2 regions of the Thermoanaerobacterium sp. RBIITD genome follow, and region 1 is predicted to be linked to the other one. Evidence: riboswitches for the same ligand, from Rfam matches in the RefSeq annotation. Region 1 holds a riboswitch; the other holds the start of a gene.
What was found. A riboswitch is a leader RNA that binds a small molecule or an ion and turns the genes downstream of it on or off. The one in region 1 is predicted to bind cyclic di-GMP.
Positions count from the first base shown of each region.

Region 2: another riboswitch for cyclic di-GMP. It lies ahead of CPG45_RS05575 (S-layer homology domain-containing protein); the one in region 1 lies ahead of CPG45_RS13230 (TolB family protein).

Region 1 covers NZ_LT906662.1:2,751,492-2,759,207, forward strand. The annotation lists gene CPG45_RS13225 (ATP-binding protein) at 592-762, shown strand; cyclic di-GMP riboswitch class I at 1,128-1,214, shown strand; gene CPG45_RS13230 (TolB family protein) at 1,261-2,241, shown strand; gene CPG45_RS13235 (hypothetical protein) at 2,509-3,189, shown strand; gene CPG45_RS13240 (glycosyltransferase) at 3,186-4,436, shown strand; gene CPG45_RS13245 (polysaccharide deacetylase family protein) at 4,480-5,334, shown strand; gene CPG45_RS16915 (hypothetical protein) at 5,341-5,529, opposite strand; gene CPG45_RS13250 (restriction endonuclease) at 5,631-6,176, shown strand; partial or broken gene CPG45_RS13255 (IS1634 family transposase) at 6,685-7,716, opposite strand, start outside.
Region 2 covers NZ_LT906662.1:1,219,608-1,227,323, reverse strand. The annotation lists gene CPG45_RS05585 (pyridoxal-phosphate-dependent aminotransferase family protein) at 1-1,007, shown strand, start outside; gene serA (phosphoglycerate dehydrogenase) at 1,052-2,653, shown strand; cyclic di-GMP riboswitch class II at 2,835-2,917, shown strand; gene CPG45_RS05575 (S-layer homology domain-containing protein) at 3,164-5,761, shown strand; gene CPG45_RS05570 (histidinol-phosphatase) at 5,814-6,632, opposite strand; gene pyrG (CTP synthase) at 7,022-7,716, shown strand, end outside.

The DNA.
Region 1 (7,716 bases):
ATACAGTAATAATTATTGTATATGATTGATGCTGGACAAATTGCCTAATTTGGGGAAGCAAGTTGAGCGGAATAATAAATTCAAATGAACAACCGTAAAATAATAAAAACGCAATACAATGATGGCAACAGGATGTTAATGGTAAAATAAAATTACCCGGTGTTGTCTAGAATGACTTTATAGTTTCGGGCTTAGGATTAATGAGGCTTTTTCTATAAAAATGTATAACATCGACTTATGGCACGGTTATCTACTTCATAAAATAAATACAATAAAATCATACCGGGATACCTTTATATTGTTATTTCGCATCCAATCTATATAGGGGACTTCCGGGGGCATACATCTGTGACGACAACTGAAGTTTATGCCAAGGTAAATCCGAAAATAAAACGAAAAGCCGTAGAGGACTGTGAGCCCTAATGTCTTGCCACCCGAAAAATATACAAGAGGGAAAAGCAAGATATGGTGGATTGGCTGAAGACGATTATGTAACTAAAATGTTATGTGAATTTGAATGTTGTAAATTCTCAGTAAAATCCACTGTTTAGCATTCAATTTCGTATAATAATTAACTTTCCATAAAATGGGATAGGATATCTTCTAATAACACGAGAAGGAACAAATATGTCCTTTCAGCTTATATCGGCACTTCATGAGCAAACTTCAATTGTTACCATGTTGAATAAAGGAATGGAGGGCTGGAACGAGCTATTAGGTGATCTTGCTCTTACAACAGCAATACTGGATAGATTAACATAGAGGTGTGAGCTTTTTAAAATGACAGGTAAAAGTTACAACCTTAAACACAGGCAGTCGTTCTTGAATGGATAACTGGGAAAAATTCAGGTAAATTATTTTCCTAAATTTGTCGGAAAGTACTTGTCTTTTACAAGGGGGGTTATTATTACTTGTCGATTGTAAATGAAATAAACTATAAAAAGTTGCTAATGTGGCAGAAGCTTCTTTAGTTGAAAAAAGAGAGCATAAGATATTTTACCTATATTTAAAATTTTAAGCTTAAAGATGTTTGTTAAGGAATTTAATCTTTAAAGCTGTTATTATCAATTATAAATTGACATATGTATCAATAAAAATTAAAATAAAGATAACAAGAGAATATTTAATCCTGAAAAAGGCAAACTTAGAGAAATCTAAGGACGCAAAATTATGGGCCTAAGGCGATTAATCGCTATGGTTGCCAAATTGCCAGGAACTCCTATATGGGGTTCCTATGAGACTTCATATAGGAGGGATAATATGATTAAAAGAGTTGTTGTGATGGTTTTGATTCTTACTTTTATATCTTCCATAATTGGTTTTCGTTCATATGAGGCTAAAAGTAATATAAATATCCAGAATGTAAAAGTAAATTTTGCAAATAATACAAAGATTACAAATTTAGCTCTTGATTCCTTTAGAAATAGCAGAAATAACGATAATTTTGTGTATAAAAATATATCTAAAGTATTTTATCTTTCTGGATTTCCAGGAGATATTAAATCAAAAGATTTTAATACTGGAGAAGTAGTAACCTTAGTAAGCGGCAATGCCGGTAACTTTGACATTTCAAAGGATGGCCAAAAAATGGTATATGCTTCAAATAAAACCGGAGCATGGCAGATTTATATAGCAGATGTAAATAAAGATAAATTATCAAATATACGCATGTTGTCAGACGGAATTTCACGTTCAGAAGATCCTCGTTTGTCTTGGGATAACAGTAAGGTTGTATATAAAAGAAATGGTGATATTGTCGTATGTGCGCTTGATGGTTCTATCATACAGGAAATTACAAATACACCTGACACTGAAGAATGGGCACCAAACTTTGCACCAGATGGAAGGATAGCATATACAAGAGGTATAGGAGACAAAAGCCAAATAGTCGTTTGGGACAACAGTAGGGAGCAGATAGAAGCAACTGGATGGTACCCCGCTTTTGGAGATGATGGAAGTTTATACTTCATAGGAAGATCCAATGATGATGAAGATGATATCTACCGCATTCCTCCAGGTTCAACTTATAAAGAGTTATTACCTATTAATGCTTCAGGGGTAAGCGAAGCAGACCCACATTGGGTGTTAGGAACAAATAAATGGTTGGTATTCAACTCAGAACGCGGCAATGATGAACACAGGTATGAAGGATATATTGCTGATATCACTACTAACAAGGTCTTCAAGATTATTAGCGATACTAAACCGGTATTTAATCCGATTGTTATCATAAAAAATTGATGAAAAAATACCATAATTGTTAAAATATCCAGTACTTAATCCCATAAGCCCCAATACTGAACCTGGGAATTAAGTACTGGATTATGTTTGCAATGGTAGTTTAAAAGGGTTAAAAAAAAGCAAAAAATAAAGTTTAAAAGTGTGTACACTAAATTGCAATAATAAATGCAAAACTTTGGAATGCTTTTTTATCTTGTGTAATTAATGTATCTTTGATAAACTAGAATATTTGGAGAAATTTTACAAAAAATTTTCGCAGGTGGTATTATGAATATTAATAAAAATAAACCAACTCCTTACGATGCTCTTAAGAATAGATTGGCTCGGTTATTAATAGTTACTGCAACTTTAGGGGCATGGACCCTATTGTTTTTAGCTATTATATGGGCCTTAGGTGCAATTGGCTGGTACCTACTTGCAAGACTATGGCTAAAAGAGCTTTTTGTACCCAGTGCTGTTTATCAAACTGTCACAGTAGTTCTTATTGCAATCTTATGGGCTGTACTGCTTTGGTGTAGTGCACTTTTATGGTCCCGCTACCACTATCACCGTTATTACCAACGTAACCATAGGCAACTTTTATTCCCAGCCATTAAGACACAGAAGCTTTTGTGGCAGGAAAATATTTTAGATACCTCATCTTTCGCTGTTTCAACTTCATTGCCTATGTCAAAACTTTATTCAAAAATCATATCAGATAGTGCAAGTTATAAAGAAACTGCTGTTGCATCTGAGAATAAAGAAAATCATAAACGTTACTCTAATGAGATGTTTTTTATTGATACAACCTTAAAGGAGGATCTTCATGATGAAAATGGAAAAATCATTTTATCAGCAGGAGAGATAATTAGCCCCAAAAAGCTTGAACAGGTAATTGCCTGCGGGTTATACGGTGAATTTATAACCAAACTGTCAAGACAATCTTTTTTTGAGGAGGAGAACAAATGAAACTAATCAAGAATATTTGGTGGTTTCTCGGCTGGTATGTTTTTCTTTATCCTTTTGCTTTAAGCATACTTTGGTCTATATTAGGATTCTACTTTTGGTGGCGACGAGAAAGAAACCTTGATAAAAAAAATTGGCCTAATATTTGGCCTCCTGTTACCATCCTTATACCATGCCACAACGAGAGTGAGAGTATTGCTGCTACATGTACCAGTTTAAGCTTACTTTCTTATCCCGATTATCAGGTGGTTTTTATCGATGATGCCTCTACAGATGATACAGTAGCAGTCATAAGGCATTTTCTTTCTTCTAATCCCAATTTTCACTTACTGAGCCTTACTCAAAACTGTGGCAAGGCCCAAGCGCTGAATTATGCACTTGCAACAAGTGTAACAACCTCAATAACTGTAGTAATCGATGCTGACACCATTCTGACGCCTGATTCATTAAAATATCTTGTAGCTCCTTTTTGCACACAACCAAGGCTTGGAGCTGTTACAGGAAATCCATTGGTTGTTAGACGTATGAATATCTTAGAAAAGCTGCAGGCAGCAGAGTTTGCTTCTATTATAGGACTTATCAAGCGTTCGCAGAGGGTTATCGGACGTGTCCTTACTGTATCTGGATGTGCTACTGCTTATAGGACAGAAGTCCTTAAAGAGATTGGCGGCTTTTCATCGCGTACTGCCACTGAAGACATTGACATTACTTGGCAGATCCAGCGTCATTTTTATGAAGTATGGTTTGCGCCACAGGCAGTTGCTTTTATACAATGTCCCTCTACCTTTAAGGAATATTGGAAGCAAAGATGCCGCTGGGCACTGGGAGGATGGCACCTTTTACGCACACACAAAGATATCTTTAAAGATTTAAAATGGCGATATCTTTACCCCACATACTTAGAATTTGTGCTCAGTTCTTTTTGGGCCTTTGTTTTTGTGTTAGGAACAACATATTGGTTTATTACATATTTTTTTACATCATCACCCACTGGTTTTAGTCCAATTCCGGCATGGTATGGTGCTTTGATTTCCATCGCATGTATTTTTCAAATGGCAGCAGCGCTCTTTTTCAATCATCGGTATGATCCAAAGCTTTATCGTACATTTTTTTGGATTCCATGGTATCCTATCTTTTTTTTCGCTTTTGGTGCGCTTACAATGGTCTGGACAGCCCCAAAGGGCCTTTTCGGAAGCCTTGAACATGCTGGCAGGTGGAAAAGCCCAAAACGGACGGTTTTAGGAAGATAATACATCAAAAATAACTCAGCGTATTAGAAAGGAGCCATCAAATTTGCAGCGTTTATACCGGTTAATCATAATTTCATTGCTTTTAACTATATTTATCAGTGGTTGTAGTTTTACGCAAAGAAAAATAACACCAACAACTTCAGAAAATTTAAAGGGAGATGGATTGGTGGTTCTTTGCTACCATAGGGTGCTACCTTATTGGATTTTAAGCTGGGGAAGATTATTCTATCCTTCTGAATCAGAACTTTCCCGTTATGCCATCAGTACCAGGGAATTTACCCGCCAATTGAAATACTTAACCGAGCAGGGAGTCCGCTTTGTAACTCCTCAGGAAGCTGAAGATTACTTACGTGGGCATAAGTCAATTTCTGGTAAGCTTGTGCTCATAACCTTTGATGATGGCGATCTTAGCATATACAAACATGCATTTCCGTTGCTCAAAGAAAAACATATTCCGTTTCTTCTCTTCTTTATAGCAGATCAGGCAGGAAAAGAATGGGAAGGTTTTAACATGTGTTCATGGGATCAAGTTAAAGAAATGGTAAATAGCGGTATTTGCACTATTGGTCTGCATACTTACAACCTTCATTATTTTGATCCTCGAACGAAAAAACCTGTTTTTCTTCTCCAAGATAAAGAAAAGCTTTTTGTTTCTGATACAGAAAAAGGAATTGCTTGCATTGAAAAACAACTTGGTATAAGGGTAAAATATTTTGCCTATCCATATGGATTTGGGACACCTTCAACCGACCGCATTCTTATGAAACATGGAATATTTAATATATTCACATTGAAATCAAGAGTAAATCATCCAGGAGATCCGTGTTTTTTTATAGGACGCATCTTAGTTACCCCGAATAGCTGGTCACAGGTAGCTGCTTGGGCTCACAGGCATTAAAAGGGATTACATGATACCTGCAGAAATTCTTGAAGAATAAAGTTCGTATTTAATGTTGCAATTATCCCTTTTTGATACAGCAAGATGCGAAGACCTTCGTGCAGACAAATTTTCAACAATAGTTATAGACTCATGCCAATACTCTGTACCAGATACATATGCTGTAAAACGATATTTGCCAAAATATATTCTCAAAAATACTATTTTGCATTTAATATTGCAATTTAAGTTATAAAATTATTGCTGGTTTAGAAAATAAGAAATTGCTGCAAAAACAGGCTGTACTGGATGAGGTTATGAAATTGATATTAGATAAGCTTACAGAATATGAGGTAAAAAATATTGATTATGAGGTAATTGACGGATATGTATTTCAAGAAAATACAATATTTGCTGTTGAAGAGATTGAGCGCTATATGCTTGATAATAAACGAGCTTATAAGACTAATGAAGACTATAAAAAGGCATTATATAAATATATTAAAGTTGACAGTGACGGCGAGTATGAATTTGCCAGAAGTTTAGATGCAGATCCTGATGTACTGCTCTTTACAAAATTGAAAAAAGGTGGTCTTACGATTGATACTCATTATGGCAATTACTCTCCTGATTGGGCGGTTATTTACAGAATAGATGTGTCATCCGCCAAACTGTATTTTATTGTAGAAACTAAATGTGATAAAGAAAAGAAAGACTTGACACGGGTTGAAGATGCTAAGATAAAATGTGCTAAGAAGCATTTTGCTAAAGTTGCAGATGATGTGATATTTGATTGGGTTGATGGCTATAGGAGATTTAAGGAAATAGTAAGTCAAGAATCGGCAAGAAGGACCGGGATATAATTTTAAAAAAGCCCCTCCAGTGTTTTGTTTAAATTATGAGGGGCTTTTTTTATTTATCTTCATTTTCCTTAGTCGATGCTGCCAGTTTCTGTATTTCATTCGCAGCTTCATCGTTTGCTAGGTTAAGTTCAAATTTTTGTGCAAAATTTCCTCTGGATAAAACTATTTACTTCTGACACTACTGCTTTGCCTATTATACTGCCTCCGACCCTTTTGGTGTCAAGGATACGCTATGCCATTTTAGTGCCCAAAAGGTGCCCTGACGTGCCAAAGTGTGCCAAAAAGAAATTTGAGGAAAATTCAGTACTGGTGCGAAAAAGCGTGAATGTAACATATTATTTTGAATTATGCATTTCAAAAACCAAAAAGTTCTATAAAAAAACATGTAGGAATTTTAAATATTATATCCTGACTTTTGCAGTAAAAAAGGATAAAAAATGCCCATAAGTCCTTTAAATTAAAGGCTTCTGGGCTTTTTGTTTTTGTCAATAAGTTGTAGCGGAAAATGTCATTTTTTTACTTCCCCTAAAATTTTTTTAATTTCTCCTAAGCGCATATATTTCCGCCCAAAATCAATATCTAGTTCTTTACCTATATCTTCGAGAACATCATTATTAAAATCAAAAAGACAATAGTTCTCCTGAATGTAACTGCAGGATGCTTTAGCTAGACTTTCAAGTATAGCTGAAGCGGAATATTTGCCCTTCAGCCTGTATTCAAGTATTCTTACGATTACAAGTGCTATAAAGCATATCAGAAAATGAGCGTCAATATGCTCCTTCAACGATAAATACACCGGCCTGCTTTCAATATCGCTTTTAGTTACTTTGAAAGCTTCTTCTATTTTCCATAAACCACGATACATTTCAATAACTTTATCATCAGATTCCTTGTATTCACTGGTAACTATTGCATAATATCCATCAAACTTCTCTTCTTCTTTTAGTTTTTCCTCATCAAATGCTAGATGCTGACGAGCACTTTCCAATATTTCACCAGTTTCCTCATCAAAAATAAGATTTTTTACATATTTAGCAGCACCATAAGATGTTGATTTATTGTATTTTGCCGGATTTTTAATCAAATCTTTAGCTTTTTCTATTGCAGAAGCTCTCTCATATTTTGCCTTTAAAGCATATTCTTCACTATAGAAAACAACCTGCTTCTCATCAACTATCTTTTTCATCTTTCTCCCTTTAGTGGTAGTTACTAATATTTCTCTTGGATAAAGTCTGGATTTTATTTTGAAGTTGTTTCCTTTGTAAGTATATCCATTTTCATCAAGAACATATTTTTTAAATTCCTTATCTGCACAGCGAACAGAGTAGCTGAATACATATCCATTACCAGCAGATAAAGTATACCAGATATTATCACCAGTAATAATACCTTTATCAGCAACAACAATAATTCTTCCCAAAGAATAATCATGTTGTATCCTTCTTAGCATAGGCATAAGTGTAGTTTTGTCTGGAGCATTCCCTGGAAAAAGTTTATATGTAATGGGGATGCCATTGGTATCCATAAATAATCCCATCTG
Region 2 (7,716 bases), 1.5 Mb from region 1:
ATAGGACACCAGAGTTCTATGAACTTTTTTCATGTCTTAATTCAAATCTTAAAAAGATATTTAAAACAAATATGGAAGTCATGACGCTTACATCATCAGGTACAGGCGGCATGGAAGCAGTTATAGCAAATCTTTTTAAAAGAGGCGACAGAGTTCTAATTGCCAGTATAGGGCATTTTGGTGAGAGATTTTATGAAATAACAAAGACTTACGGACTCAATTCAGAAATCATTGATTTTGGATGGGGCAATGCAGTTGACCTAGAAAGATTAGAAGATACTCTTAAAAAAACAAGTTATAAGGCATTGCTCGTAACACAGAATGAGACATCAACAGGTGTTACAAACGATATTAAATCAATTTCAGAAGTCGCGAAAAAATATAATATACCAATTGTAGTAGATGCTGTAAGTTCGCTTGGGGGTATACCTCTCGAGATGGATGCATGGGGATTAGATGCTGTTGTGACATGTTCACAGAAATGCCTCATGTCACCGCCGGGATTAAGTTTTGTATCTTTAAGTGAAAGAGCATGGAAAATGGCAGAAGAATCAGATTTACCTAAGTTTTATTTTGACCTTAAAAAGGCGAGAAAAGGTGTTTTAAAGGATAAGCCTGATACGCCATATACACCAGCAGTTTCAACTATTATGGCTACTAAAAAAGCTACAGATCTATTGCTTAATATTGGCATGGAAGCTGTATACAAAAAACAAGCCTCAATCGGTCAAAGAGTGAGAAACTTTGTAAAAGAATTAAGTCTCGAACTTTTTCCTGATGAATCAATATCATCAGACCTTATAACAGCAATTAAGGTACCAGAAGAGTATGAAGCGGGCAAAATAATAAAATATATGTCAGATAATTATGGCATCCTTATAACTGGTGGACAGGCACATCTTAAAGGAAAAATAATTCGCATTGGACATATGGGATACGTAACGGAAGAAATGATTGATAAAACATTCGCAGCACTAAAGGATGCATTATCATCTTTTCAGATCTAAAAAGGTTCATATAATAATGAAATAAATCCAAAGGGGGATATATTGTGAAAGTAATAGTAACAGAAAGGATAGCGGATAGCGGCCTAGAATATCTAAAAGAGTATGTCGACGTCGACTTTAGATTAGACATACCGCGGGAAGAACTCCTTGATATTATAAAAGATTATGATGCTATTATTGTAAGAAGTGTTACAAAAGTCGATAAAGAGTTGATCACAAGAGGAAAAAACTTAAAAGTTATAGGAAGAGCTGGAAATGGTGTCGATAATATCGACCTCGATGTAGCAACAGAAAGAGGCATAATAGTAGTAAATACACCAGAAGGCAATATAATATCAGCGGCTGAGCATACAATAGGCCTTATGCTTTCAATTGCGAGAAATATACCGCAGGCATATAATGGAACAATAAATGGTGATTTTCGAAGAAATAAATTTAAAGGTGTCGAGCTTAGTGGAAAGACTGTTGGCATAATTGGCCTTGGAAGGATTGGCTCACTTGTCGCGACGAGGCTTGCAGCTTTTAACATGAAAGTTATCGCATATGACCCATATATTAGAGACAGCCGCTTTGAAAAATATGGTGCAACAAAGGTAACCTTTGATGAATTATTAAAGGAATCCGACTTTATTACGATCCATACACCAAAGACAGAAGAGACCATAGATATAATTGATGAAGAAGAATTTAAAAAGGTAAAAAGAGGCGTCAGGATAGTCAACTGTGCAAGAGGAGGCCTTATAAACGAAGATGCACTATATAATGCGCTAAAAGAAGGGATTGTCGCGGCAGCAGCACTAGACGTATTTAAAGTTGAACCATCATATGATAGGGAAAAGCAAGACTTTAATAATAAACTTTTAGAGCTTCCAAATGTAGTTGTAACGCCGCATCTTGGCGCATCCACAGTAGAGGCTCAAAATAATGTAGGTATTTCAGTTGCAAAAGAAGTAGTAACAGCATTAAACGGCAAACTTTACGGAAACATAGTGAATTTGCCTGATATAAAAGCAGATGAATTTGGTGAGTTAAAACCCTATATGAAACTATGTGAAGCAATGGGTGCACTGTATTATCAGATAAATGATATACCGATATCATCTGTAGAAATAATTTATAGAGGACATATATCGCAGCATAATACAGATGTTGTTACACTCCATGCATTAAAAGGCCTTTTAAAACCTGCCTTAAAGGAAGGCGTGAGCGTTGTAAATGCACGACTTAGAGCAAAGGAGATGGGTGTAGAAGTAATCGAAGGCAAGATAGACGAGATAAACCATTATTCAAGCCTTGTAATATTAAAAATTACCGATACAAAAGGTGGAATATCACAGTTTGCCGGCACAACATATGGTGATGAAATAAGGATAGTAGAATATTTAGGGCATAAAGTAAATTTCGAACCTACAGAATACATGCTTTTTGTGAGAAATAAAGATATTCCAGGTGTTATCGGACATATAGGAAATGTCCTTGGAGACTTTGGCATAAATATTTCTTCAATGCATGTAAGCCCGAATAAAAGCGATGGAACAGCATTAATGATTGTAAATACTGATAGAGAAATACCACACGAAGCAGTAGAATCCTTAAATAATCTAAATAGTATCTTAAGAGCAAAGGCTGTAAAAGGATTGATATAAAAAATTATATTGTCATTCTAAGTTAAAGCGAAGAATCTCTGACTATTAAGGAATACCACAATAAATATTTTATTTTCTATTAATGTTTTGTACTGTGAAATATTTTGTAAAATTTTATTAAAATCTTGCAGGAAAATTAAATTTAACGTCGAATATAGAAATATATAGAAAAATAGAAAAATATAGAAGAGGAATCGATGATATTTAACCTGTATCTGGGCACCTGGGTTAAATGAAGATAATGGTGCAACCGGCCGTAGTATATTTGTACTGCGGTTTTTTATATGCCTAAAGCGGGCAAAAGGGGTTTATATAGAGAAAGGGATAAGTTTATAAACTTATCCCTTAAATATTTTTGTAATTAGACTAATTTTTAAAATTTATTTGCCGATTTTAACAATAAAAGGAGGTGGTTGATAGAAATATTAGTTTTTTATGTTTGGAAGGGGGTAATATAAAATATTATATTTTAAAAGCATTAAAACAAAAGCTATAATTGGGGGAATAGATATGAACACTAAAACTCGTTTTTCAAAAATATTAGCATTGATAACTGCAGTATTAATGTTAATACCGAGTATTGCTGTTACTGGATTTGCCGATACAAATTCTACATCCGATGCAAAACAATTTACCGATGTCAAAGGACATTGGGCAGAAAATGATATAAATGATTGGGTAGCAAAGGGATTAGTTAGCGGATATGAAGACAATACATTTAAGCCAGATAATCCAGTCACAAGAGCAGAGTTTGTAACGTTTATAGATAGAAGCTTTAAATTGACACAAACAACCGATATAAGCTTTAAAGATGTAAAATTATCAGATTGGTTCTATGCAGACATACAAAAAGCCAAAGCTTCGAATCTTATAGATGGTTATAATGATAATACCGTAAGACCAAATAATCCCATAACAAGGGAGGAAGCTGCTGCGATAGTTGTAAGATTGCTGAAATTACAACCGTCAAGCCAAGATGTATTAAAAAGTTTTAAAGATTTATCGCAGATTTCCGATTGGAGTAGGAATTCAGTAAATGCAGCAGTAGCAAATGGATTATTAGCAGGTTATGGAGATAATACATTAGGACCAACAAAACAAATAACGAGAGCAGAAACAATAGTATTACTCAATAGGGCATTAATTGAACAATCAAAACAAACCTCGGCAGTATCATATGATAAAGCAGGTACATATGGCCCAGAAACAGGTACTAGTACAATCAATAGTGATGTTTTAATATCTGCACCAGATGTAATATTGCAAAATACAATCATTAATGGTAATTTATTAATTGACAAAGCAGTAGGTAATGGCAATGTTACATTAAAGAACGTCACTATAAACGGTACAGTCACTGTTAATGGCGGTGGAGAACACAGCATAGTATTTGATAATTGTATATTAGCAAAAGTAGTTGTAAGAAAAGAAGATGGAAAGGTAAGAGTTGTTGCACAAGGTTCAACAAAAGCTGATTCAGTAAGTTTACAATCAGGTGCAAAGCTTGAAGAAGATAATACAACTGATAAAGGATTCTCAAATGTAACAATAGAAGGGACATTGCCAGCAGGTACGGAGATAGTACTATCAGGAAACTTTGACAACGTAAAAGTTAATGTGCCAGGTGTATCTGTAAGTGTAGCGAGTGGAATAGTTAATAACATAACAGTAAGTGATACCGCAAAAGATGCAAAAATAGACATAGCAGAAGGTGCAAAAGTATCAATACTTGAGGCAAATGTAGCCGTATCTGTCACAGGGAAAGGTTCTATAGAGATAGCAAATATCAATGCGAATGGTGTAACAATAGAACAAAAACCGGCTAATACTAATATAGCAAGTGGCGTAACAGCAACAATTGGTGGACAAAATGTTACAGTACCAAGTACGGGGAGTACAGGAAGCACTGGCAGTGGTATCAGCGGTGGTAGTAATAATTTATCACAAAATCTTTTAGACTTTTTTGATGAAGGTTCACCGTACATTGGTGTTTTTGGATCAAATTATATAGAATTTTTTATAAATAAGCCTAAATTTAATGGAAGAATATATTCAATTGCAAAATTACCAAATAACACAAAACCTAGTATAGATGAATTAATAAAGCAAAGTTATGGTTATGATGTGATTGTAAAAGATAGAGCATCGGTTATTTCAAAGCGAAATTTAAACGCAAATACAAACTATAAAATATATTATCTTGTAGCAGATACTTATGGTAATCCACTTTCAACTATATTTGAACTTGATGCAAAGACTGCCCCAATAGAGATTAATAGCGATCTAAGCATATCAACAATGGGCTTATATAGTAATTTTAATGTAAATATAAATAATACTAAAAACGGCATAAAATATGATAATGTGAAAATCCAATATGACGTGTGGTCAAATTATAATTTACCAATAAGCACCAATGATATATCACTGCAATATAATGATAATGGTAAATGGTTCGATGTACCTATGTATGAAAGAACAACTTACAATGAGGTATACGGAACATTTGGCCCGACAGAAGGTTTTACAGTGAGTGACAACTACAACGAAACTACAAAATTTAGGGTACGGGTAAATAAAGTAAATCAATATTATGTATATATTGATTTATATGATAGTTCGAATTACAATTCTAAACTTATTGGAAGCTATTTTGGAGAGTTAGATGTACAACCAATGTCATTTAACTGCAACGGCTTTGATGATTTTGTCGCTGGTGAAGAAAATCAATTTAGTATAACAGCAAAAACCAATAATGTAACGGATGATGTTTATGCTTTATATAAAGCAACATTGACTGTTGCAGATACGACATATGGCACTACATATGATGATACGTATGGAGTACCTAATCAAGTTATATATTATAAAGTTGGTGATAGCTGGCAACCATTTACTACTGATTCCGGTGGTGTAGCATATTTTGGCCCAGCAAGTGGTTTTAATATTAACCAGATAGGCCTAAATGATGGAATTACGACAATCTTTAAAGCAACTATCGCTAATCCAGGAAACTACAAACTTCAACTTGAATTAGTGAATGCTGAAACAAAACAAACATTAAGTACACCGACCACAATTATGTTTACAGTAAAAACAAAACAATAATAATAAATGAAAAAAATCCGCTCAACAATTCGGGCGGATTTTTTACATAAATTTATATCTTATACGGTATCCTCTTTCTTTTATCGAAATAATGCAATGTATCAATCCCATAAGATTTTACATATTCATATGCATTGTCAAAGTCACGTGCGACATCCTCTGGTGTATGTGCATCTGAATTAACTACGATAGGAATATCATATTTTTTTATCATCGCCATGATTTCTCTTGACGGATAAATTTCGCCTACTGGCTTTCTCCAACCGGCAGTAGAAACCTCAAGTGCTATACCTGTCTTTGCAATCTCTGCAATATTTTTCTCTATTTTATCAAATACCATTGGTGTTGGCCTGTATCCAAATATCTTAACGAGGTCAATATGGCCGATAAAATCGAAAAGTCCGGTTTGTGCCATCTTTTCTATCATGCTAAAATATTCTAAGTATACAGAGTCCACATCACATGTCTTCCATACATCGAGGCAGTCATCAAGGTCGATGCCCCAGTCGCCAATCCAATGAATAGAACCTATAACATAATCCCAAGGATACGGCTTTAAAAAATCCTCAAGCTCTTTTTCTCTTCCGGGTATATAGTCTGCTTCAATACCAAGTTTGACAGGTAGTCCCATTGACTTCGCTTCACATATCAGTGAGACATATTCATTAATATCTTGCCCGCTGTATTCCTTGACCCATTTCCCTCTAAAACCGTCACTTCCAAATGCATCATATCCTTCATCAAATCTATATCCATGCTCTGAAATGCCTATTTCACTAAGTCCTTTATTTAAAGCATTATCGACAAATTTTTTTAGCCAATCAATTGAGTATGGGCCTCTTTCAATATGCACATGATAATCTGCTGCCATAAACTTTCCCCCTTTACTTTAATAAAATCATTATAATATTAAATACAAAATATTGCAACAAAGCGAACTAATGCATGTATAATAAAATTAAACTCCATGAAAGGAGGTGAGACAATGACCACTGGTTTTAAATTTGTCTATATATTATATCACATTATTTTATATAATCCCCCTTTACATTCTCTTAAAACTTATATATAATAAAAAAGTATTTATATTATTGGGGTGTTTTTAATGCGGCATTATCGAGGAAAATTAAAAAAAACATCAAAAAATTAAAGGGATAGAAGTCTCTATTTTTAAAATAGAGATTTTTTTAATGTTTAAACCCTTTAAAAAATAGTATTTCAAATACCGATATAAGAAAAAATAAAAAATGAGGTGAGATGATGGCAAAGTATATATTTGTAACAGGCGGTGTTGTATCATCACTTGGAAAGGGCATAACAGCAGCATCACTTGGAAGGCTTTTAAAAAGCCGCGGTATAAATGTAGCCGTTCAGAAATGTGACCCATATATAAACATAGATCCAGGTACAATGAGTCCATATCAGCATGGCGAAGTATTTGTAACAGAAGACGGTGCAGAGACAGACTTAGACCTCGGCCATTATGAGCGCTTTATAGACATAAATCTTTCAAAAAGCAGCAATATCACAACAGGTAAAGTATACTGGTCGGTAATATCAAAGGAAAGAAAAGGCGATTATCTTGGCGCGACAGTCCAGGTAATCCCACATATAACGAATGAGATAAAAGATCGTATACGCAGAGTTGGCAAAGAGAAAAATGTCGATGTTGTAATCGTCGAGATTGGCGGTACAGTAGGTGACATAGAAAGCCAGCCTTTCTTAGAAGCAATCAGGCAGATGGGTGTAGAAGAGGGCAGCGACAATGTCATGTTCATACATGTTACATTAGTTCCGCATCTTGGTAAAACTGGTGAACTCAAGACAAAGCCGACACAGCATAGTGTAAAAGAACTGAGGTCAATAGGCATTCAGCCCGACATGATAGTATGCAGGACAGAGCTCCCATTGACACAGGACATAAAAGAGAAGATTGGAATGTTCTGCAATGTAAA